2 linked regions of the Variovorax paradoxus EPS genome follow. The protein of the gene in region 2 interacts with the protein of the main gene of each other region in a pairwise test. Links are inferred from orthologs where the notes say so. Each region holds a gene or a part of one and is shown on either strand. Other genes may lie near its edges. The genes, in order: eno and rpe.

Region 1 (8,578 bases), 1.8 Mb from region 2 along the record:
ATCGCCATGGTCGGCAAGTACGTCGACCTGTCGGACAGCTACAAGTCGCTCAACGAGGCGCTGCGCCACGCCGGCATGAAGAACCATGCGCGCGTGAAGATCGACTACATCGACTCCGAAACCATTTCCGCGCAAGACGTCTCGCGCCTCGCGAAGTACGACGCCATCCTCGTGCCCGGCGGCTTCGGCCAGCGCGGCGTGGAAGGCAAGATTTCCGCGGCCCGCTTCGCCCGCGAAGGCAAGGTGCCGTACCTGGGCATCTGCCTGGGCATGCAGGTGGCCACCATCGAATACGCACGCCACGTGGCGGGCCTGAAGAACGCCAACAGCACCGAGTTCGACCCCGAGACGCCCACCCCCGTGATCGCGCTGATCACCGAATGGAAGGACGCCGACGGCACCGTGAAGACGCGCGACGCGAAGTCCGACCTGGGCGGCACCATGCGCCTTGGCGCCCAGAGCTCCGATGTCTCGCCGGGCACCTTGGCCCACAGCATCTACGGCGACGTGGTCACCGAACGCCATCGCCATCGCTACGAAGCCAACGTCAACTATCTGGACGAGCTGCGCGCCGCCGGCCTCGTGATCTCCGCGCTCACGCAGCGCGAGCACCTGACCGAAATCGTCGAGCTGCCGCAAGACGTGCACCCCTGGTTCATGGGCGTGCAGTTCCACCCCGAATTCAAGTCGACGCCATGGGGCGGCCACCCGCTCTTCAACGCGTTCATCAAGGCAGCACTCGATCACAAGGCACAGGGCGCGGGCGGCTCGAAGAGCCTGAAGGCTGTTGCATGAGCCGTTGGGGCGTTTCGAAGGCGAACACCGCAGTGCGCAGCGTGGAGGCGTCCGAATGAGGCTCTGCGGGTTCGACGTCGGGCTGAACCAGCCCTTCTTCCTGATCGCCGGCCCCTGCGTGATCGAATCCGAGCAGCTGCAGATGGAAACGCACCCCGATCCCGCCAAGGCATTGAGCGACGGCCCCAACGCCGTGCCGCTCAAGCACATGAAGGCCCTGCTCGAGACGCTCGTCGCGCTCGACCGGGTCACCAAGAAAAACGCTTTTCTCGAGGACATCTTTCAGCAATGACCAGCGCCTACATCATCGCCAACGTCGAAGTCACCAACCCGGTGCAGTACGAGGACTACAAGAAGTGGTCCACCGAAGCCATGAAGGCGCACGGTGCCGAGGTGTGCGCGCGCGGCGGCAAGGTCGAAGTGCTCGAAGGCGACTGGGCGCCGCAGCGCATCGTGATCCTCAAGTTCCCGAGCGTCGAAGCCGCAAAGAAATTCAATGAATCGCCCGAATACGGCAAGGCGCGCACAGCGCGTCAGGGCGCCGCGATCATGCGCATGATCGTTGTCGAAGGTGTGTGATCCGTTTTATTTGAGAAAGACAAAAGATGAGTGCAATCGTTGACATCGTCGGCCGCGAAATTCTCGACAGCCGAGGCAACCCCACCGTCGAGTGCGACGTGCTGCTCGAGTCGGGCACCATGGGCCGTGCGGCCGTGCCCTCGGGCGCATCGACCGGCTCGCGCGAAGCCATCGAGCTGCGCGACGGCGACAAGAGCCGCTATCTCGGCAAGGGCGTGCTGAAGGCCGTCGAGAACATCAACACCGAGATCTCCGAAGCCGTGCTCGGCCTCGATGCCAGCGAACAGGCCTTTCTCGATCGCACGATGATCGACCTGGACGGCACCGACAACAAGGCGCGCCTCGGCGCCAACGCCACCCTCGCCGTCTCGATGGCCGTGGCCCGCGCCGCGGCCGAAGAGTCGGGCCTGCCGCTGTACCGTTATTTCGGCGGCATGGGTGGCATGCAGCTGCCAGTGCCGATGATGAACGTCATCAACGGCGGCGCGCACGCCAACAACAGCCTCGACCTGCAAGAGTTCATGATCATCCCCGTGGGCGCCAAGAGCTTCCGCGAGGCCGTGCGCTATGGCGCCGAAGTGTTCCATGCCCTGAAGAAGATCCTGGGCGACCGCGGCATCAGCACGGCGGTCGGCGACGAAGGCGGCTTCGCCCCCAGCGTCGAGAGCCATGAAGCGGCCATCCAGCTCATCCTGGAAGCCATCGACAAGGCCGGCTACACCGCGGGCGAGCAGATCGCCCTGGGCCTCGATTGCGCGGCCAGCGAGTTCTACAAGGACGGCAAGTACGTGCTGTCGGGCGAGAACCTGTCGCTGTCGGCCGAAAGCTGGACCGACATGCTCGCCAACTGGGTCGACAAGTACCCGATCATCAGCATCGAAGACGGCATGCATGAAGGCGACTGGGACGGCTGGAAGCACCTGACCGAGCGTCTGGGCAAGCGCGTGCAGCTGGTGGGCGACGACCTGTTCGTCACCAACACCAAGATCCTGCAAGAGGGCATCGACAAGGGCATTGCCAACTCGATCCTGATCAAGATCAACCAGATCGGCACGCTCACCGAGACCTTCGCCGCCATCGAGATGGCCAAGCGCGCGGGCTACACGGCCGTCATTTCGCACCGCTCGGGCGAAACCGAGGACAGCACCATCGCCGACATCGCCGTTGGCACCAACGCCGGCCAGATCAAGACCGGCTCGCTCTCGCGTTCGGACCGCATCGCCAAGTACAACCAGCTGCTGCGCATCGAAGAAGACCTCGGCGACATCGCCAGCTACCCGGGCCGCGGCGCGTTCTACAACCTCAAGTGATGCCAGCCACCCGGCTCGCCAGGCCACGCACTTCGCCGCTCCATCCGGAACGGCAGCGCGGCGGCCCCGGTGTGCGGGTGGCGTAGACAGACACTCATTCATGCGCGCGCGCTTCGTTCCTCCCATCGTCCTGCTGCTCCTGCTGGTCGTTCTCCAGTGGCAGCTGTGGAACGGGCGCGGCAGCGTGCGCGACGTCGTGCAACTGCAGACCAAGCTGACCGATCAGAAGGAAGCGAACGCCAAGGCCACGATCACCAACGAGCGGCTGGCCTCGGAGGTCAACGACCTGAAGGACGGGCTCGAGATGGTCGAAGAACGTGCGCGAGCGGAACTCGGCATGGTCAAGCCGAACGAAGTATTCGTGCAGATCGCGCACTGACCCTTCAACACTCCGCCTGCTGATGCCCGAGTTCCTCTCGGCCCCCGCCTTCGCGCTCTGGGGCTCCCCCGTCAGCTGGCTCGAACTCGTGGCCGCCGTCCTCGCGCTCGCGATGGTCGGCTGCAACATGCGCGAGATCCACTGGGGCTGGCCGCTGGCCATCGCCAGTTCGCTGCTCTACGTCGCGGTCTTCGCCAAGGCGCGCATCTATGGCGATGCGTCGCTGCAGGTGTTCTTCGCCTTCGTCGCGCTCTGGGGCTGGTTCCAATGGCTGAGCGGCCATCGCAGTGACGGCAGCGCGCTGCATGTCAGCCGGCTGTCGTCGCGCGGCATCACGCTGACCCTGGTCGCCTGCGCCATCGCATGGCCCGCGGTCGCCCTCTTCCTTGGCCGTTTCACCGACACCGACGTGCCGTGGTGGGACGGTTTCGCCACCGGCCTCAGCCTCATCGGCCAGTTCCTGCTCGGGCGCAAGTTCATCGAGAACTGGCTCATCTGGCTGGCGGTGAACGTCGTGAGCGTGGGCCTGTTCATCCACAAGGGCCTGTGGCTCACCGTCGGCCTGTACGCCGTGTTCGCGGTGCTCAGCGTGGCCGGCTACCTGGCATGGCGGCAGCGCCTGCCGGCGCTGGAGCGCGCATGACGCCGATGCTGCCGACCGGTTGCGTCATCGCGGTGCTGGGCGCCGAGAGCACCGGCAAGACCGAACTGGCGCGCGCCATCGCACAGCGCCTGCAGGAGCGCGGCATTCCGGCCACGCTGGTGGGCGAGTACCTGCGCGAATGGTGCGATCGCGAAGGCCGCACGCCGCGCCCCGACGAGCAGCAGGCCATTGCCGACGAACAGACGCGCCGCATCGACGCCGCAGCAGCAACCGGCGTCGTGATCGCCGACACCACCGCGCTCATGACCGCGGTCTACAGCGAGCAGCTCTTCGACGACCGCTCGCTCTACGCCGGCGCCCTCGCAGCCCAGCGGCGCTACGCCATCACGCTGCTCACCGCGCTCGACATTCCCTGGGTCGCCGACCACCTGCGCGACGGCCCCCATGCCCGCCAGCCGACCGACACGCTCGTGCGCGCAGCGCTGACGGGCGCGAAGCTCTCGTTCACCGTCGTGCACGGCACCGGCGGCGAACGCCTGGCCAACGCGTGGAACGCCATCAACTCGATCGCCAGTGGCGAAGACCGCGAAACCCGTGCGCGTGCGAGTGGCAAGGCCGACGCAAAGCCCGCCGCGTGGACATGGCCTTGCGAGAAGTGTTCCGACCCGGAATGCGAACATCGGCTTTTCACAGACCTGATCGGGCGGCGCGAATAAGCAAGCCGCCGTTCTTCTTCCACGGAGACCTGATGCCCCTGCACCCCGCCCCGCGCACCGCCTCCCTCCTGCCCTTTTTTATCGCCGCGCTACTGTCGGCCGGCCCTGCCCTCGCAGCCCCCGTCGCCGCCACTGTCGAGAACGGCACCACGACCACCGCCTGCGCCGAGGAAGACAACGTCTCCATGGTGCTGCGTGGCGAGGGCATCCGCCACATGCGCATCGAGGCGCTGCAGCCCGACTACCTCGACAAGATCGGCAACGACGTCACCGCGCCTGATTTTTCTGGCTGCAATTTCGATGGCGGCACACACCCCACCGATCCCGCGCACCGCTTCAAGAAGCGCACCGTGGTGCTGCTGGACAACGCCGAGTGGCGCATCGTCGGCATGACGCTGCCCACCTTCTGGCGGCCGCAGCGCGTGCCGGTGCAGGTAGGCAAACGCAGCGACCGCGGCTTTCACCTGCTGCAGGTGTTCAAGAAGGAGAACGGCAAGGCGCTGGAGGCCATCGTGCTGTATCCCTCCGACGGTTACTGGCGCCTGAAGCCGCTGCCCGAGGCGCGCTTCGGCGACGGCGTGTACGGCTCGTCGTTCCTGCTCGGGCCCGTCGAGCAGGCCGGGCGGCCGGTGGTGAACATCGCGTCGATCCGCGTGGTGCCCAAGCCACTGGCGATCCACCTGCGCTTCACGAACGGCGGCAGCGCGGTAGCGCGCGTGGACGAGATCAGCCGCAAGCGCACGGCGCTGGATGTGACGCTGTCGAAGCCCACTGCGAGCGCGCAACCCTTCGCGGTGCTGCGCTCGATGTACGTCACGCCCGACAACGCCGATATGAGCGAAGTGCGCTGGCAGGAGTCGCCGGGCGCCGCATCGCAGGCCAGATCCTTGCCCGAAGTGAAGTCGCTCAACGCCACGCAGGTGCGCTTCGGCCGCAGCCTGCCTTCGAAGCACAACACGAGCGCGCCGGACATCGAATTCAGCGGCTTCGACAACGAAGCCCGCTGAGCGCAGCAGCGGTCAACCAGCGCGCCGCACCTCGCCCGGCGTCACACCGAGCACGCGGCGCATGCACCGCGCCATGTGGCTCTGGTGCGAGAAACCGCTCTCCAGCGCCACGAGGCTCGCCGGCATCGCGCTGCGCAGCAGCAGGCCGCGCGCGCGGTCCACGCGCCGGTGCACCACGTACTCATGCACCGGCAGGCCGGTGGAGCGCTTGAATTGCGTCTTCAGGTGCGAGGCGCTCAGGCCTGCGATGTCCGCCAGCGCGGACAGCGACAGATTGCCGTCCAGATTCGCCTCGATGTACTCCGTCACACGCCGCAGTTGCGGCCGCGACAGCCCCTGCACGGGCGCCGCCTCGACCTTCTGTCCCGCAATCAAGTGCACTGCCAGCGCGGTGCCCAGGCTGTCGGTGTACAGCGTGCCGTTCGGAAATCCCGCGCGCCGCTCGGCATCGAGCGCGAGGGCGATGTGCTCGATCTGCGCATCGCGGAACTGGTGGCGTTCGCCGAGCCGCGCACGCTCGGCGGGCAGGGCCATCTCGTCGGCGGTGCGCTGCAGCAGCGAGGGCGCCATGCGCACGACGATCGAGGTGCTGGGCGCCTCCTCGTGCCAGACGTCGGTCGCGCCGGCCGGCAGGATGTCGAGGTCGCCGCGCGTGTAGAGAAACTTGTGCAGCCGGCAGGCGCCCGGCACAGGTGCGCCCGCGTGCAGCTTGATGCGGTGGTCGGGCAAGGCCTCGTAGCCGACCACGCCGGCCGGGGTCTGGCGCATGTCGACGCGCAGGCCGGAGGGTGCGGGCATCACGAAGCTGTCGGCCGTCAGTGCCAGGTCGTTGTAGCTCATCGGAAAGATTATCTGCCGCGACCGCGCCGCATGCCATCGTCCGTTTGTGCTCCCGCACGGCCGAATGTGCGCGACCTTTTGCGCGGCAATCCCGATCATTCGCAGCCATGAACTCCAATCGTTTCAAGGCATGCGAACCATGAACAAACCCTACGCGGGCAAGAAGGCCGTCATCACCGGCGGCACCATCGGCATGGGACTGGCGACGGCACAGGCGCTGATCGAAGGCGGCGCCGAAGTGCTGGTGACCGGGCGCAACCCAGAGAACCTCGAAGCCGCGCGCCGCACGCTGGGCCCCGGCGCCCATGTGCTTGCGTCCGATGCGGCCTCGCTCGCCGACATCGATGCCCTCGCCGTCACGGCGCGCGAGCGCTTCGGCCGCATCGACCTGCTGCACATCAACGCCGGCATCGCGACACTGGAGCCCTTCGCGCAGGTGACCGAAGCGGGCTACGACCGCGCTTTCGCGATCAACACCAAGGGCCCGTTCTTCACAGTGCAGCGCCTCGCACCGTTGATGCCGCAGGGCAGCGCGATCGTCTTCACCTCGTCCATCGCCGACGAGGGCGGCATGCACGGCATGAGCGTCTACAGCGGCACGAAAGCCGCGCTGCGCTCGTTCGCCTCGGGCTTCGCGGCCGAGCTGGTGACGCGCGGCATCCGCGTCAACGTGGTGAGCCCGGGGTTCATCGACACGCCCACGCTGGGCATCGCCGATGCTACGGCCGAGGAGCGCGCGGAGTTCATCCGCGTGGGCGACCAGATCACGCCGATGCGGCGGCATGGCACGGCAGCCGAGGTGGCGCGCGCGGTGCTCTTCTTCGCCTTCGAGGCGACCTTCACGACGGGCGCCCGGCTCACCGTCGATGGCGGGCTGGGGCAGAAGCTCACCCCGGCCGCCGCCTGAAATCCGCACCCAAAGGAACACACGAAATGACCGACGTTTCCCTCATCGGCCTCGGCCCCATGGGCATCGCCCTCGCACGCGCCCTGCAATCGAAATTCACGCTGACGGTATGGAACCGCACCGCCGAACGCGCGAAGCCTTTACTGAACCAGGGCACGGTGCTCGCACCCGGTGCGCTCGCCGCGGTGCAGGCCAGCCCCGTCGTGCTGGTCTGCGTGGCGGACTACACGGCTTGGCGCGCCATCCTCGCCGCGCCCGGCGTGGCCGACGCGCTGCGCGGCAAGGTGCTGGTGCAATTGAGCACCGGCACCCCGCAGGACGCGCGCGACGACTGGGCAGCCCTCGGCGGCGTCGCGTATCTCGACGGCGCCCTCCTCGCCACGCCCGGCCAGATCGGCCGGCCCGACACGCCGCTCTTCATCTCCGGCGAAGAGCGCGCCCTCGCCGCCTGCCGTCCGGTGCTCGAAGCCATCGCCGGGAACATCCAGTACATGGGCGAGCCCATCGGCAACGCGGCCGCGTGGGACCTCGCCACGCTCTCTTGCATGTTCGGCGCGATGAGCGGGTTCTTTCACGGCGTGCGCATCTGCGAATCCGAAGGGCTCGGCGTGGCCGCCTTCTCGCAGATGATCGGCGCGATCTCGCCGGTGCTCGGCGAAATGATCAGCGCCGAGGGCCTGGCCATCCACGCCGACCGCTACGGCGAACCCGAGAGCTCGATGGCCACCTGCGCGGGCGCGGGGCGGCTCTTCGTGAAGCAGGCGCGGGAAGCCGGGCTCGATGCGAGCTTTCCGGATTTCCTGATGGGGTTGTTCAAGCGGTCGCTGGATGCGGGCTTTGCGAACGAGCGGTTGGCGGCGATGGTGAAGGTGATGCGTTAGCCCAACGCTGATGTCGTTGCGCAGCATTGCGATAACCGGACTCCCCGCGTCATAGAACTAGAACCGCAACCACGCGACGTTCCTGCTTTGAAGCGGCAGCGTGCTCTTCCACTGCACTGCAATGCGATGGACTACGGGAACGCGCCGTACCGCTTCAACGATGCCGATACCGCATGCCGTTCGGCTGAATATTCCTGGCGGCTGCGAGGAACACCCGTCACCACAGACGCGCTTTGGTTTGGCCTAGCGTCTCGACGCACTTCGCCAAGGCCTTGGCGCGTTCCTCGCGCAGACGCAGCCAGCCGTCGGCTTGCCATGTGGTCCAAGCCACCGGCTCCGACTGATAGAAGCAATTGGCCGGCATGGGCGGAAGACCGAAACGCAGGCTTGCCAAGGCCAAGCCGGCGCTGAACTGCAGGCGGTACAACTCGTCCTGGCCCGACAGGTTTTCGTAGACGAGTCGCCATGCGCCGGGGTTGATCGGCGCGTCGGCCTCGGCAGGCAACTGCGCGGCAGCAACCATGTCTTCGCGCGTCCATCCGCTTTCGCTGCGGCCCCGC
Region 2 (15,190 bases):
GCGAAGCCTGAGATGTGTGTGCGCATGAAGGTGGCCCAGCGGCGAGCCCGGGCGGCACCCAGAAAGGCGCCGATGCGTGGGTTGTAACGCATGGCGGAGTCCAGGCGATGCAGGACAAAGGCGTTTTCTGTCCATCCGGCGACGATGCTGGCCGAAAACAGCAGGATGCCGGTGATTGCCGCGAAAAGCGCGGTCGGCCCGGCGAGCGAGAGCGAATGCAGCGTGGCCGCGGCGTGCGCCGCGTCCAGCAGCGGCCGTCCGAGCGCGTACTGCACCAGGAGCGCGAGTGCGATCATCGCCGGCACCACCACCAGCACGTTGCCCAGCACCGCCGCCACCTGAGAGCGCACGAGGTTGGCCACCTCGTCGACGAAATGGTCCACCGCGCCGTCCGCCTTGATGTCGCGCAGCCGCGCCGCGAGCGCCGGCGCCGTCATCGCGGGCTGCTTGGTGGCCAGCGTCAGGTGCAGCAACTGGATCGCGACGAAGCTCGCCGCATACATCAGGCCCGAGGCGAGGCCGGCCCAGAAGGCCGACAGCGCCAGCGCGTAGATGCCGAACTTCAGCAGCACCGTCATGGCCGTGAGCGCGCCGCCGCCCGCGGCCTTCTTCACCATCTGCAGGTAACTCGCGCGGTCGCGGGTGATGTAGTGCTCGCCGGTCTCGGCGCTGCGCTCGGTCACCTTGGCCGCGAGCATCGACGAGTTCGTGGCAACGAGCGCGCGGATGCTGTTGCGCTCGCCGCCTGCGAGCACCAGCTTGCCGATGAGCCGCGCCACGCTGGGCGCGGGCGAGGGCGACATCAGGCAGTCGAGCAGCTCGCGGATGCGCAGCACGCGCTCGCGCAACTGGCGCAGCCGGAACACCAGGCCGACCGAGATGCCGTTGTCCTCCAGGTGCGTGTAGACCGACGAGGCGCTGGCGCGGCAGGCGTCGAGCCGGTCGCGGAAGGCGACGAAGGCGGCCTGCAGGGCCTCGTCGCTTTCTTCGCCTTCGGGCTGCTCGAACATCTGCTCGCGCAGTTCGTCCAGGTCGGCCATCAGCGCGTGGAAAGGGCGGTTCTCGTGGTGCTCCGCGCTGATGCGCAGGCGCAGCTCGGGCGAGAAACCGGCCGCCACCACCTGGCTGCCGCAGTAGGTGACCGCGTCCATCACGGTATGGCGCCAGCGCGGCGAGCCGTCGGTGTCCACGGTGGCATCGGCCAGCAGCGCGCCGATGCGGGCGAGCTGGGTGTCATCGAGCAGCGCGATCCAGCCCGCGTCGAACACGCCGGGCAGCACCATGCGGAACAGGTCCGAGGCATCGGTGGTCTCGGGCGTACCAGGCAGGATCTTCCGGCGCAGCCGCTCGCTCAATTCGCTCACGAACGCGGTGCGCGGCGCGAAGCCGTAGTCGGCCAGGAGCGTGGTCAGGTCGACCGATTGCGTGAACACCCGCCACCAGGCGCGCAGGCGCTCGCGCAACTCGGGCCGCGCCTCGACGGCATCGAGCAGCAGCGACACCCGGCCCATGGCCGCCTGCGGCGAGGCGCGGTCGCCGCGCAGCCAGTCGAAAAGATTGATGAGCCAGATGTGGCGCTGCGCCACATCGGCCGTGGGGTCGAGGCCGGCAAGCAGCCCCTGCAAGTCGCGCGATGCTGCAGCCATGGTGAAAGGAAAGGAGAGGAGAGGAAAGTCAGCGCGGGAGCACCGCGGAGCCGGCTTCGCCGGGCCGCTGGTGCTGCCCCCGGCGAGGGGCAAGGAGAGGCAAGACGAAGTGTGCGAAGCCCGGGGGCGTGCCTAGTGCAGCACCCGTGAAACGGGTGCACCGCCGATGTCTGCTTCGAGCACGAACATGGGAACCGGCACGTCGAAGCGCTCGCCTTCCTCGGTCACCACGAAGAAGCTGCCGTGCATCGTGCCGCTCGCCGCCTGGAGCCTGCAGCCGCTGGTGTAGCGGAACGATTCGCCGGGCGCCAGCAGCGGCTGCTGGCCGATCACACCCAGGCCCTTCACTTCCTGCGGGTGGCCCGAGGCGTCATTGATGAGCCAGTGGCGCGCGATCAGTTGCGCGCCCACCGTGCCCACGTTGGTGATGGTGATCGTGTAGGAGAAGGTGTAGACGTCGTCCTTCGGGGAGGACTGGTCGGCCAGGTAACGCGGTTCGACCTGGACGCTGAAGGGGCTGTGTGACATGGGGCGGATGGTAACGGAGGCCTTTCCTCGGACTTCCGCTCGCTGCGAGAATCCGGGGTTATGAGCACCCCGTTCCGCATCGCCCCCTCCATCCTTTCCGCCGATTTCGCGCACCTCGGCCAGGAACTGACCGACGTGATCGCCGCCGGCGCCGACTGGATCCACTTCGACGTGATGGACAACCACTACGTGCCGAACCTGACCTTCGGCCCGATGATCTGCCAGGCGCTCAAGCCCTACGCCAAGACGGCGGACGGCACCCCGGTGCCCATCGACGTGCACCTGATGATCCAGCCGGTCGACGCCCTGGCGGCCTCTTTCGCGCAAGCGGGCGCCGACTACATCAGCTTCCACCCCGACGCGTCGCCCCATGTGCACCGCAGCATCCAGGCCATCAAGGCCGCGGGCTGCAAGGCGGGGCTGGTGTTCAATCCGGGGCTGGGGCTCGAAGCGCTGGACTGGGCCATCGACGACATCGACCTCATCCTCATCATGAGCGTGAACCCCGGCTTCGGCGGCCAGAGCTTCATCGACTCGGCGCTGCGCAAGATCGAACTCGCGCGCAAGCGCATCGAGCAGAGCGGACGCGACATCCGCCTCGAAGTGGATGGCGGCATCAAGGCCGACAACATCGCGCGCGTGGCCTCGGCCGGCGCCGACACCTTCGTGGCCGGCAGCGCGATCTTCAACGCCAAGGACTATGGCGCGGTGATTGGCGAGATGCGCAAGAACCTGGCCGGCGTCAGCGCTTGATCTTGTCGTTGTAGACGCGGTCGGCCTCCGGCCCGCGGTCGGTGTCGACCACGCCGCGTTCCACGTCGTCGTGCGCCTGGCGGCCTACCTTGGTGGGTTTACCGTCCTGGGTCTGCTGGCTGTCCGAGGACTGGTCTCGCTCGTGCGGCAGGCGCGGCGCCGATTCGCCGCCCTGCTCGACCTTGGTCTTGCCGCCGCCCGCGTCCTTCGACGGGTCTTTCGGGTCGGTGGGCGGGGTCTTGCTGGGCTTGGCTTGGGTCATGCGATGGCTCCTTCGTGCGTTGCCTTGCAGCCTGCCCCGCACGGCGCGCCGCGGCGGTAGGACATGCAAGGCAGGCCCTGTAGGTCGCCGCTCGGGTGCTATGAAACGGATAGCGGCTTTGCGCCGGTGGAAGGGCCTCCGCAATAATCCCCGCATGTCTTCCGATCCTTTTGCCGGCGTGGCGACCGACAGCCTGCGCATCCACACCTTCGCCTCGCTCCACCCTGGTCCGCGCCTGCTCGTGATCGGCGGCGTGCACGGCAACGAGACCTGCGGCACCGCGGGCATCGAGCGCATCCTGGCCGAGTTCGATGCCGGCACGCTGCAGTTGCAGCGTGGCGAGCTGACGCTGGTGCCCGTGGCCAACCCGCTCGCGCGCCGGCGCCTGCAGCGCGAAGGCGAGCGCAACCTCAACCGCCTGTTCCGCCCGACCGACGAACCCGCCGACTACGAAGCCTGCATCACCAACCGCCTCGCGCCGGTCATCGCGCGCCACGAGGTGCTGCTCGACCTGCACTCCTTCCAGAGCGAGGGCGAGGCCTTCGCGATGATCGGCCCGCGCGACAACACCGGCACGCTGGAGCCCTTCGCCCGCTCGTACGAAGAGGGCCAGCTCGCGCTGCACATCGGCACGCCGATCGTGGTGGAAGGCTGGCTCGACATCTACGCCGCCGGCCTCGCGCAGCGCGCCGGCGGCGCGCCGGCCGACGAGGCCGCGCTCGACTTCGGCCGCGGCACCAACGAATACATCCGCAGCTGCGGCGGCTACGGCGTCACGCTCGAATGCGGCCAGCACGACGACCCCCAGGCGCCCGAGGTGGCGTGGCGCGCCATCCGCCGCACGCTCGCGCTGCTGGGCATGGCCGCCTTGCCGCCCGGGCTCTCGGGCGCGCCGGCGCAGCCGCCGAAGCTGCTGCGCCTGGCCAGCGTGACCGACCGGCTGCATGAAGAAGACAGCTTCGTGCGCGACTGGGCCACCTTCGACGAGGTGCGGCGCGGCGAGCCCATCGGCATGCGCCACGACGGCACGATGCTGAACGCGCCGGACGACGGCTTCATCGTGTTCCCCAATGCGCTCGCGCTGCCGGGCACCGAGTGGTTCTACTTCGCGCACCCGAGCGAGCGCGTCCTCGGGCCGGTGACCGGCACGGCCTGAGGCCGCGTTCCTACACCGCGCGGCCTGGGGCGCGGCACACATTCCGAACCTGAAGGAGTGTGCCCATGCCCGTCTCGAAGAAAGCCCCCGCGCCGCGCGTCCTGTGGAAGGGCGCGATCAGCTTCGGCCTCGTCCACATCCCGGTGGCGCTCTATTCGGCCACCACCGACCACGGCATCGACTTCGACTGGCTCGACAAGCGCAGCATGGACCCGGTCGGCTACAAGCGCATCAACAAGAAGACCGGCAAGGAAATCACGCGCGAGAACATCGTCAAGGGCGTGGAGTACGAGGACGGCGAGTACGTGGTGCTCAGCGACAAGGAAATCGCGGCCGCCTATCCCAAGACCACGCAGACCATCGAAATCGAGACCTTCGTGCCCGCGAACGGCATTCCGTTCGTGTACCTGGAGCGGCCCTATTACGTGGCGCCGATCAACAAGGGCGCGAAGGTCTACGCGCTGCTGCGCGAGACGCTGCAGCGCAGCGAGCGCGTGGGCGTGGCGCGCGTCGTGATCCAGACCAAGCAGCACCTGGCGGTGCTGGTGCCCGTCGGCCCCGGCCTCGTGCTGAACCTGCTGCGCTGGGGCGCCGACATCCGCCCGTGGAACGACCTGCCGCTGCCGTCCGAAGATGCGAAGAAGGCGGGGCTCACCGACCGCGAGCTCAAGATGGCCCAGCAGCTCGTGGAGGACATGAGCGGCGAGTGGGACCCGATGGAATACAAGGACGAGTTCAAGGACGAGATCCTGCGGCTGGTCGATCGCAAGGTGAAGGCAGGCCAGACCGAGACGGTGACGCAGCCTGACCCCGAAGAGGGCCAGTCCACCGAAGGCAAGGGCGCCAAGATCATCGACCTCACCGAGCTGCTGCAGCGCAGCCTGCGCAGCAAGGGCGGCAAGACGAAGGCCGTGGCCAACGATGAGGACGAGGACGACGACAAAGAAGGCGACGCGCCCGCGCCTCGCGCCAAGCCGGCGGCCAGGAAGCGCAAGCCCGCCGCAAAGGCCGCTTCGAAAGCGGCCTCGAAGACCGCCACACGCCATCGCCGCGCAGCCTGAGGTGCCTTCGCCATGGGAACAACCCGCACCGCATCGACCGCGCGCAAGGCGCTTTCCCGCTACCACGGCAAGCGCGATTTCTCGCGCACGCCGGAGCCCAAGGAGGGCGGCCGCGCGGGCCAGGGCGTGCTCTCCTTCGTCATCCAGAAGCACCACGCGAGCCGCCTGCACTACGACTTCCGGCTCGAACTCGACGGCACGCTCAAGAGCTGGGCCGTGCCGAAAGGACCGTGCCTCGATCCGACGGTCAAGCGCATGGCGGTGCATGTCGAGGACCATCCGATTTCGTATGCGGACTTCGAGGGCACCATTCCGCCGAAGCAATACGGTGCCGGCACCGTCATCGTGTGGGACCGAGGCGACTGGCTGCCGGAGGGGGGTAGCGAAGCCGACGCGCGCAAGGCGCTCGCGGCCGGCAAGCTCAAGTTCGAGCTGCGCGGCGAAAAGCTCAAGGGCCACTGGACGCTGGTGCGCATGCGCGGCAAGGGCGACGAGAAGCAAGAGCCGTGGCTGCTCATCAAGGAGCGCGACGACGCGGCGCGCGATCTTGCCGATTACGACGTGCTCGAAGAGCAACCCGCGAGCGTGCTGACCGGCCGCGGCTTGGACGAGGTGGACAGTCCGCCGAAGAAGGCGGCGCCCGCCAAAAAGGCCGCGGCGAAGAAGCCCGAGAAGAAAGCGGCAAAGAAGGAGGTCAAGAAGGAGGTCAAGAAGAAGGCCGCCTTGCCCGCCACCCTTCAACCGCAGCTCGCGGTCCTCGCCGCTTCGCCTCCGTCATCGCCCGACGACTGGCTCTACGAACTCAAGTTCGACGGCTACCGCCTGCTCGCGCGCATCGACAAGGGCAAGGTGCGCTGCTTCACCCGCAACGGCCATGACTGGACCGACAAGCTGCCCGTCATCGCCAAGGCCCTCGCCAAGCTACCCACCGATTCGGCCTGGCTCGACGGCGAGATCACCGTGGAAGGGGGCAACGGCGCGCCCGATTTCCAGGCGCTGCAGAACGCCTTCGACCGCGGTGCGACTTCATCCATCGTCTACTGGCTGTTCGATGCGCCCTTTCTCGATGGGCAGGACCTGCGCGACGAGCCGGTCGAGGAGCGACGTGCGCACCTGGCCCGCCTGCTCGGCAAGCGGCCACCGGCGACGCTGCGCCTGAGCGAGGCCTTCGATGCGTCGCCGCGCGACCTGCTTGCGTCGTCCGCGCGCATCGGCTTCGAGGGCATCGTCGGCAAGCGGAAGGGCTCGCCGTACGTGTCGCGCCGCTCGGCCGACTGGATCAAGCTCAAGAACCAGCAGCGCCAGGAGTTCGTGATCGGCGGCTACACCGCGCCCAAGGGTTCGCGCTCGGGGTTCGGCGCGCTGCTGCTGGGCGTGCACGACGACAAGGGGCGGCTGCGCTATTGCGGCAACGTGGGCACCGGATTCAACGCGGATCGGCTCGCCGACATCAAGGCGCGGCTGGACAGGCTGGCCACCGACGACTGTCCCTTCAAGCCCATGCCGGACGGCGCGAATGCGAAGGCGCAATGGGTCAAGCCCACGCTGGTGGCCGAAGTCTCTTTCGGCGAATGGACGCGCGAAGACCGCGTGCGCCAGGCGGTATTCCAGGGGCTGCGCACCGACAAGCCCGCGCGCGGCATCGTGCGCGAACGGGCGGCGCCTTCCGAGACATCGCCCGAGACATCAACCGAAGCATCAACCGACACACCCGCGAAGAAGCAAGGAGCAAGGAAATCCATGGCGCTGAAGATCACCCACGCCGACCGCGTGATCGATGCGAAGAGCGGCATCACCAAGGGCGAACTCGCCGCCTACTACGACGCGGTGGGCACGCTCATGCTGCCGCACCTGCGCGGGCGGCCGGTGTCGCTGGTGCGCGCGCCCGACGGCGTGGGCGGCGAGCTGTTCTTCCAGAAGCACATCCAGAACCGCGAGATACCCGGCGTCAACCTGCTGGACCCCGCGCTCGATCCGGGCCACGAGCCGCTGCTGCAGATCGACAGCAAGACCGGGCTCATCGGCGCCGCGCAGATGAACGTCATCGAGCTGCACACCTGGAACGCCACCTCGCGCGCCATCGACCGGCCCGACCGCATGACCTTCGACCTGGACCCCGGCGAAGGCGTGGGCTGGCCGCAGATCCAGGAAGCGACGCTGCTGGTGCGCACGCTGCTCGACGAACTGGGCCTGCCGTCGTTCCTGAAGACCAGCGGCGGCAAGGGGATGCATGTGGTGGTGCCGATCCGCCGGCAGTACGGCTGGGACGAGGTCAAGGGGTTCTCGCAGGCCGTGGTGGTGCACCTGGCGAAGACGATTCCGGACCGCTTCGTCGCCAAGAGCGGGCCGCGCAACCGCGTGGGGAAGGTGTTCGTGGATTACCTGCGCAACGGCTTCGGCGCGACCACGGTCAGCGCGTGGTCGGCGCGGTCGCGCCCGGGGCTGGGCGTGTCGGTGCCGGTGGCGTGGGAGGAGTTGCCCGCCCTGACCGGCGCCGCGCAATGGACCGTCGCCAACGTGGCCGAGCGCCTCGCCACGGGCAACAAGCCGTGGGCGGCGATGGAGCGCAGCCGAAAAGGCATCGCCGCGGCGATGAAGATGCTCGACTACAAACCGGCGTAGCGCCCCGGTTTTTCTCCCTCCCCTTCCCGGGGGAGGGGTTGGGGTGGGGGCACACGACGGCCTGCACAACAGCACGGCGCCTCATTGAAGGCCTGCCCCCATCCCAGCCTTCCCCCGGAAGGGGAAGGAGCGAATACCGAACCGCCTACTGCAGCACTTCTTCGGTCGTCACATCGAAGCGCTCCAGCGTGTTCGCGCCGAACACCATCGTGATCGGCACGTCCGCCGCGTCGCGCCCGCGCGCCATCACGATGCGGCCGATGCGCGGCGTGTTGTGGCGCGCATCGAAGGTGTGCCAGCGGTCGCCCAGGTACACCTCGAACCACGCGCTGAAGTCCATCGGATAGCGCACCGGCGGAATGCCGATGTCGCCCAGATAGCCGGTCACGTAGCGCGCCGGAATGTTCATGCAGCGGCACAGCGTGATCGCCAGGTGCGCGAAGTCGCGGCACACGCCCGTGCCCTCGCGAAAGCCCTCGAGCGCGGTGCGTGTGGCGCGGGCGTTCTGGTAGTCGAAGCGCAGGTGGCCGTGCACGAAGTTGCAGATCGCCTGCACGCGGTTCCAGCCCGGTGCCACGTTCGCGAAGTTGGCCCAGGCGAACTGCAGCAGTTCGCTGTCGACCTCGCAGTAGCGGCTGGGCAGCACGAAAGGCAATGTGCCCACCGGCAGGTCGGCCGGCGCGTGCTCGATGGCGCCCAGGTCGACCGGGTCGGGCGCGCCGGTGTCGAACACGGTCGCCGTGTTGCGCAGCCGCACGCTGCTCACGCCCAGAGGCACCTGCACGCGCGCGCAATGGTTGTCGAAGCTGTCGCGGTAATGGTCGGTGACCAGCGGCGGGCTGATGGTGATGTGCTCGCTGCCCTGGATGTCGGCGGCGCGCGAAGGGTGCACCTGCAGCATGTAGATCAGCGCGGTGGGGGCGGTGACGCCCAGCTGGATGTCGTAGCCGATCCTGATCTGCATTTTGGATTTCTTCCCTGGATGAACCAACCGGTGAGGCGACCGGTGCGCAAGAGACGCCGAGAACACGACAAGCACGATCGGTGCCGTCTTCAGCACATGCTATGCGACCGGGGTGTCCGAAGCCGCGCGCCACATCCCGCAAACCCTCGTAGTCCGCCGCGATGCGCTGTAGTCGTGCTCCTACTCCCGGGGCGCGCGCCCTCCCACATGCGAGGGCGGGGCGCCACTACGGGTAACAGACGGTGCAAAACATAACCTTCCAGGTCTGTACAGATCGATTCCTTGGAGGGAAATCATGGAGTTCGCAACCCTGTTCGATTCGCTCACCGGTGCGTGGGGCGACGAAATCCTGGTGTGGGCCGTTGCCGCGGTCGCCGGCTGCATCTGCCTGGTCGCCCTGGTGAACGTGCTCGACATGTTCCTCGACAGCAACGAAATGGGCTGACGACCCCGGGGCCAGGCGCCTTTTTTTCTTCTCCCGTTTTTCCATGAAAGATTCCAGGTCCCCGATGACGCCACAGAACAAAGCCGCCGCAGGTCGCCGCGCCAATGCCACCAAGACCGCCAAGTCCGGTGATGGCCGCAACACCAAGCAGCTGCAGCTCGATGGCTTCACCACCGAGCATCCCGCGCACCTGACCACCAATCAGGGGCTGCAGATCCCGGACAACCACAACTCGCTGAAGGCGGGCGTGCGGGGACCCACGCTCCTGGAAGACTTCATCCTCCGCGAGAAGATCACCCACTTCGACCACGAGCGCATTCCCGAACGCGCAGTGCATGCGCGGGGCTCGGCGGCGCACGGCTACTTTCAGGTCTACAAGTCGATGTCGCAGTTCACCTCGGCCGACTTCCTGCAGGACCCGGACGTGAAGACGCCCGTTTTCGTGCGCTTCTCGACGGTGGCCGGCGAGCGCGGATCGGCCGATACGGTGCGCGACGTGCGCGGCTTCGCGGTCAAGTTCTACACCCGGGAAGGCAACTACGACCTCGTGGGCAACAACATCCCGGTGTTCTTCATCCAGGACGCGATGAAGTTTCCCGACCTCATCCACGCGGTCAAGCCCGAGCCGCACCACGCGATGCCGCAGGCCGCGAGCGCGCACGACACCTTCTGGGACTTCGCCTCGCTCATGCCCGAGAGCACCCACATGCTGATGTGGGCGATGAGCGACCGCGCCATTCCTCGCAGCTACCGGATGATGGAAGGCTTCGGCGTCCACACCTTCCGTTTCGTCAACAGCCACGGCGAAAGCCACTTCGTGAAGTTCCACTGGAAGCCCAAGCTCGGCATCCACGGCCTGGTGTGGGACGAGGCACAGAAGATCGCCGGCAAGGACGCCGACTTCCACCGCCGCGACTTGTGGGAAGCCATCGAGAACGGCGACTTTCCCGAGTGGGAACTCGGCGTGCAGATCATTCCGGCCGACAAGGAGCACTCGCTCGGGTTCGACCTGCTCGACCCCACCAAGCTGATTCCCGAAGAAATGGTGCCCGTGCAGCGCATCGGCAAGCTGGTGCTCGACCGCAACCCCGACAACTTCTTCGCCGAGACCGAGCAGGTGGCCTTTCACCCCGGCCACGTGGTGCCCGGCATCGACTTCAGCAACGACCCGCTGCTGCAGGGGCGCCTCTTCTCGTACACCGACACGCAGATCTCGCGCCTGGGCGGTGCGAACTTCCACGAGCTGCCGATCAACAAGGGCGTGTGCCCGTTCCACAACTTCCAGCGCGACGGCATGCACCGCCAGACCATCGCGCGCGGCCAGGTGGCCTACGAGCCCAACACGCTGGGCAGCGGCACGGAGTTTCGCGTCGATGGCGGCAGCAACGGCTTCCAGTCGTTCCCCGAAGCGATCGATGCGCCCAAGGTGCGCCGCCGCAGCGCCTCGTTCGACGACCACTTCACGCAGGCGCGCCTGTTCTTCAACAGCCAGAGCGTGGCCGAGAAGGAACACATCATCGCGGCCTTCCGCTTCGAGCTTTCGAAGCTCGAGGTGCCGGCGATCCGCCAGCGCATGGTCGACAACCTCGCGCACGTGGACGAGAAGCTCGCGCGCCGTGTGGCCGAGCCGCTGGGCATCGGCGAGCCCGATGCCAAGGCGGCGGCGGGACGCGCGGGTTTCCGCGACCACCGCATCGCCCTGCCCATCGACGAGTCGCCCGCGCTCAGCATGGCCGACACCGGCGACGGCTCGATCCGCACGCGGAAGATCGCGATTCTCGTGGCCGACGGCATCGATTCGGCTTCGCTCAAGCCGATCCGCGAAGCGCTCGAACAGGCGGGCGCGCAATGCAAGATCGTCGGCCCGCGCCTGGGCACCGTGGCCAGCGCGTCCAAGCGGCAGATCGATGTGGAGATGACCTTCTCGAACACCCCCTCGGTGATGTTCGATGCGGTGCTGGTGCCGGCCGGCGCCGACAGCGCGGCCACGATGTCGGCCACCGGCGATGCGGTGCACTTCGTCCTGGAGGCCTACAAGCACTGCAAGGCGATCTGCACGGTGGGCGAGGGCGTGAAGCTGCTCGCTTCGCTGGGCGTCGGCGCGGACGGCGATGCGCCCGCGGGCGTCGTCGTGGCCGCGACGCCGGTTACCAACCTGGGCGACACCACGGCTGCCCAGCAGATCGCGCAGGACTTCGTTGCGGCGATTGGGAAGCATCGGCATTGGGACCGGGCGAATATCGACGCAGTGCCGGCGTAAATGTGTAGAGGCGAACGGCGCTAACTGTCGATTGTGGTCAGCGTCACATGCACATGGCCTGAGGTATCCGCTCGATTGGCATCACCGATCCAATGCCACCGGATATCCCTGGCGGCCACGGTGATTCCTCCCGCTTCGTGCAGTGTGGTTGGTACCGGGAAGGGCTGGCCTTCTTCGATGTAGGCCTGCCGCCATGGCTCGTGGAATACCGCATGGTGCGCGTGCTCCTTCTTCAGGCCCGCAGACCAGATGCCGGTCTGCGGACAAGGAACGGTTCCACTGCAACTGCGGGGCGCTTCAGGTCCCGGCACATATCGCGCAATGCCCTGTGCCACGTATGGATGGCTCGATGCAGCCTGCTGCACCGGCAGTCCCTTGTAGTGCCAGGACACCGCGCCATAGCCGGGTGGAACCTGTTCCGCCAGATTGGGTAGCGGCTCGCCGCGGTTGAATTTCCACGGCACCTGTGCCGCGTTCCAGTTGGCTTGCCAGTCACCCCGGATCACATCGATCTGAGGCAGCCAGTAGCCGGTGAAGTGGGCGTGCTGCCTGGCCTTGAGGCTCCAAGGCCTGCCGTGGTTGTCGTAGGCGTTTTCGTCGGGCGGTGGCGCGATGTTGCCGGTCAACACATAGCCCTGAGGGATGTGGGTACGACCGGTACGGTTCGCGCCCGGCGTGGCCGGTGTTGGCTGCTTGACGATGACCGCTTTGGCCGCATCGATCAGTGTTTCGCGTTTGCCGTCCCAGAAGGGCAGTGAAGCAGGCGGCAGGGGCAGAACCTTGTCGAGATTGGGGAAGCGCAGGTCGGGGTTGAGTTCGAGGGCGTCGCCCAGAAGGCTATAGCGCTCAGAACGGGCGCGGTCGATTTGATTGCCCGAGAGGGGATCAACTTGGGTAAAGGAAGAAGACAGATAGTTGGCGGCGTCTGCACTGCCGAACTTTGCCCCTTCATGCAGAACAACGAGCGCGCGGGTGTAGTTCTTGTCGATATCCAGGGTTTGCCCCAGCCTGTAGGCAGCCTCTCCATCCCCTTGCGCAAACGCGCATTCCAGCATCTTGAGGCCCACCTTTCGGTTGCCCCAGATGCCCATCTGTGCATCGTCATAAGCGGCATCCAGCTTGTCGCCGATGTATGTCTGCGCCGCAGGATTGCCCATGTCCGCTGCGAGTTGCCAGAACCCGTAGGCCCGGTCAATGTCCGATTTGACCCCGATGCCGCTCTGGTGGTAAGTGCCCATCTTGTCGAAGGCACCGGGCACGCCCTGCTTCATCAATCCTTCGACGATCAACACCGCTCGTTCGGTGTCGCGCTGCACCCCCAGGCCGCGCTCATGCAAGCCCGCGAGATTCATCGCGGCCTTCCAATGCCCCATGGCCGCAGCTTTCTCCCAGAGCTGCGCCGCCTTCTTGTAGTCGCGCTGGTTGGGCCAGAGTTCGTTGTTGGTCACAGCCATGCCCTGCTGGAACAGCATTTCCACTTCGACCGCAATCGGCGGCAGCTTCGCTGCCTCGTGCACGCAGGCGAAGTCGGCCCGATGCGGGTTGAAGGTCTTCAGGTTCATGTTGCGGGGCAGATCGTTCATTGCACAGGCAGTCAGGGTGAAGAGAACTAGTAGCGTGGCTAGTGCTGCGCTTGAATGGGAGATGTCGCAAAGACGAGATGGCTTCATGGCGATCAACCCAGGCGGATGCTGCTGGCGCGGTCGTCGTGGAACGCGACCAAGAAACAAGACGGAGCTTCGCCAAGGGCCTTCTTCTTGAAATTCTTGTAGGCCTCTCTGCGCCAGTTTTTAAACGTTTCTGCCATCACCGTCTGATCCGTCGCCACCCCGCCCGCGAACTTCCCGTCGGTGTGCTGCCCCCACACCCGTTCGCGCAGATTCTTGGCAGTGACCGGATCGTCGCTCGCGATATTGATCTCGCTGTCCACCGCAAAGCTGCGCAAGTTCAAATTCGCGCTGCCCAGCGTGAACATGCTGTCGTCGATGACCATCAGCTTGCTGTGGATGTAGATCTCGCGATAACGCGCCTTGAGCAACTGGTTCTCCAGATCCTTGATGTAGTTGATGCCCCCGGCGTAGCCGGGGGAGTTCGGGTCGTAGTTCGCTGACTTCTTCCATCCGTCGAGTTTGGCCAGCCTATCTCTCTGGGTGGTTTGCCAGTTCGTATCGAAGGTCCACAGGCTCGCCACCAGCGAGCGCATGGCGAACTGGCCCTCGAGCGCTTTGCGCGCCATCTCGTCGTCCTTGCCGCCGCCCGCGTCCTTGTAGGCTTGGGCGATGCTGGACAGCGGTTGGGGCGGAGGGATCATGAGCGGATCCCGACTGCGCCTGCGGGCCTCTTGTACGGCGTCGTAGCGCGCGATTTCCTCCTCCACCAACTTTGTCTGATTGGGCATGGACGAACCATGCCCCAGCTCTGTCACGGTGTCGTGGGTGCGCGGCACCATCTGCTTGCGCTCTGGCGTGGGCGTCAGGACCATCACGTGCAGCTTGGGCACGTCAGCCATGCCCAGTTTGCCTTTCTGGAAACCCGCCAAGTACTCCCCACGCAAGCGCTTCAGTTCCTTGACCCAAGCCGCATGTTGAAAGTACTGGTTCTCTACATACAGGTAGTGGCGTGCGAAGCTGATCGCATGGTTGTAGAGGCGGTGGATGGACTTTTCGCTGCCATCGGTGGCGGGCAAGGTGCGCAGGATTTGCGCGCTCTGATGCGGAGCGACCAGGTTCCTGGTCAAGTTTGCAGGCGTGGCCTTGAGATTGAATTCTCGGCTCACATTGCTGCCCGCGCCTTTGCCGTTGCCTTCGGCCTTGTTCCACGCCTCGGTGAAGTTCTTGCACACCGCCGCCAGCACCTGTCCCTCGACACGGCAGCCGTAGTCCTGATACGGCTTGAGGCCGGGCTCCGCGTCGTTTGCACCTTCCCAGCTCTTGCCACGCCTGGGATCGTCGAACTTGTGAGCCGTGGTATCCCAGTAGTCGGTGACCGAATTGAGGCCGAGCACATAGCCGCAGGGTTTGTCGCCTTCATAGTCGATGACGATGGTTTTCTGATGATGAGTGGCCAGGTATTCGAAGCCCAGGCGCTCGATTCGGCCCAGGCCATTCATGCTCGCTTCGCTCCTCAGACTGGTCATCACATCGTCGTGAACGCCGCCGCGCGTACGCAGCGACAGGGCGTTCTGCTTTCCTGCCACGACATCCCTGTACCAATGCGAATTGAATATCTCCCGCCGATCACGCTCGGAAGGAGATGGAGGAAACAGCAAACCCGGTTTGCTGCGTTCATAGAGAGACTCGGTCTTGTACCCCGGCATGTTGTTCACGGCGGCGCTGCCGATGAAGTCGTACCACACCAGAAGACGCACATTGACCGGCTTTCCGTTGTTGAACTTGCCCTGCGCAGCGCCCAGCAGCAAATCGCCCCAGGTGTCACCCCTCGGCCATTGGTCGGCCGTCTCGCGAGTGAGCTCCATCGCGGGATCGAAGCCCCA

The links.
Region 1: the proteins of rpe (region 2) and eno interact in binary tests that used the Escherichia coli proteins (3 or more experiments, as listed by UniProt). The link is inferred for Variovorax paradoxus EPS from one-to-one orthologs.

Annotation. Positions count from the first base shown.
Region 1 is NC_014931.1:2,351,241-2,359,818, reverse strand. The notes cover bases 669-3,542. They hold eno (phosphopyruvate hydratase), read left to right. Parts: upstream 669-1,400; coding sequence 1,401-2,684; downstream 2,685-3,542. Other genes in these bases: pnuC (nicotinamide riboside transporter PnuC), read left to right, coding at 3,086-3,542; ftsB (cell division protein FtsB), read left to right, coding at 2,785-3,063; VARPA_RS10885 (DUF1330 domain-containing protein), read left to right, coding at 1,084-1,374; VARPA_RS10895 (CTP synthase), read left to right, coding at 669-795. In the rest of the region: more of VARPA_RS10895, read left to right, coding at 1-668; more of pnuC, read left to right, coding at 3,543-3,706; VARPA_RS10865 (AAA family ATPase), read left to right, coding at 3,703-4,383; VARPA_RS10860 (hypothetical protein), read left to right, coding at 4,416-5,390; VARPA_RS10855 (AraC family transcriptional regulator), read right to left, coding at 5,403-6,230; VARPA_RS10850 (SDR family oxidoreductase), read left to right, coding at 6,370-7,137; VARPA_RS10845 (NAD(P)-dependent oxidoreductase), read left to right, coding at 7,164-8,018; VARPA_RS10840 (hypothetical protein), read right to left, coding at 8,236-8,578. UniProt on the Escherichia coli protein: Catalyzes the reversible conversion of 2-phosphoglycerate (2-PG) into phosphoenolpyruvate (PEP). It is essential for the degradation of carbohydrates via glycolysis.
Region 2 is NC_014931.1:567,766-582,955, forward strand. The notes cover bases 1,232-4,080. They hold rpe (ribulose-phosphate 3-epimerase), read left to right. Parts: upstream 1,232-2,234; coding sequence 2,235-2,927; downstream 2,928-4,080. Other genes in these bases: VARPA_RS02630 (site-specific recombinase), read right to left, coding at 1,232-1,646; apaG (Co2+/Mg2+ efflux protein ApaG), read right to left, coding at 1,779-2,174; VARPA_RS02645 (hypothetical protein), read right to left, coding at 2,917-3,189; VARPA_RS02650 (succinylglutamate desuccinylase/aspartoacylase domain-containing protein), read left to right, coding at 3,344-4,080. In the rest of the region: more of VARPA_RS02630, read right to left, coding at 1-1,231; more of VARPA_RS02650, read left to right, coding at 4,081-4,345; VARPA_RS02655 (Ku protein), read left to right, coding at 4,411-5,406; ligD (DNA ligase D), read left to right, coding at 5,419-8,028; VARPA_RS02665 (transglutaminase-like domain-containing protein), read right to left, coding at 8,174-8,992; VARPA_RS31295 (hypothetical protein), read left to right, coding at 9,288-9,437; katE (catalase HPII), read left to right, coding at 9,502-11,697; VARPA_RS30405 (DUF6396 domain-containing protein), read right to left, coding at 11,718-13,280; VARPA_RS02680 (phospholipase D-like domain-containing protein), read right to left, coding at 13,373-15,190. UniProt on the Escherichia coli protein: Catalyzes the reversible epimerization of D-ribulose 5-phosphate to D-xylulose 5-phosphate.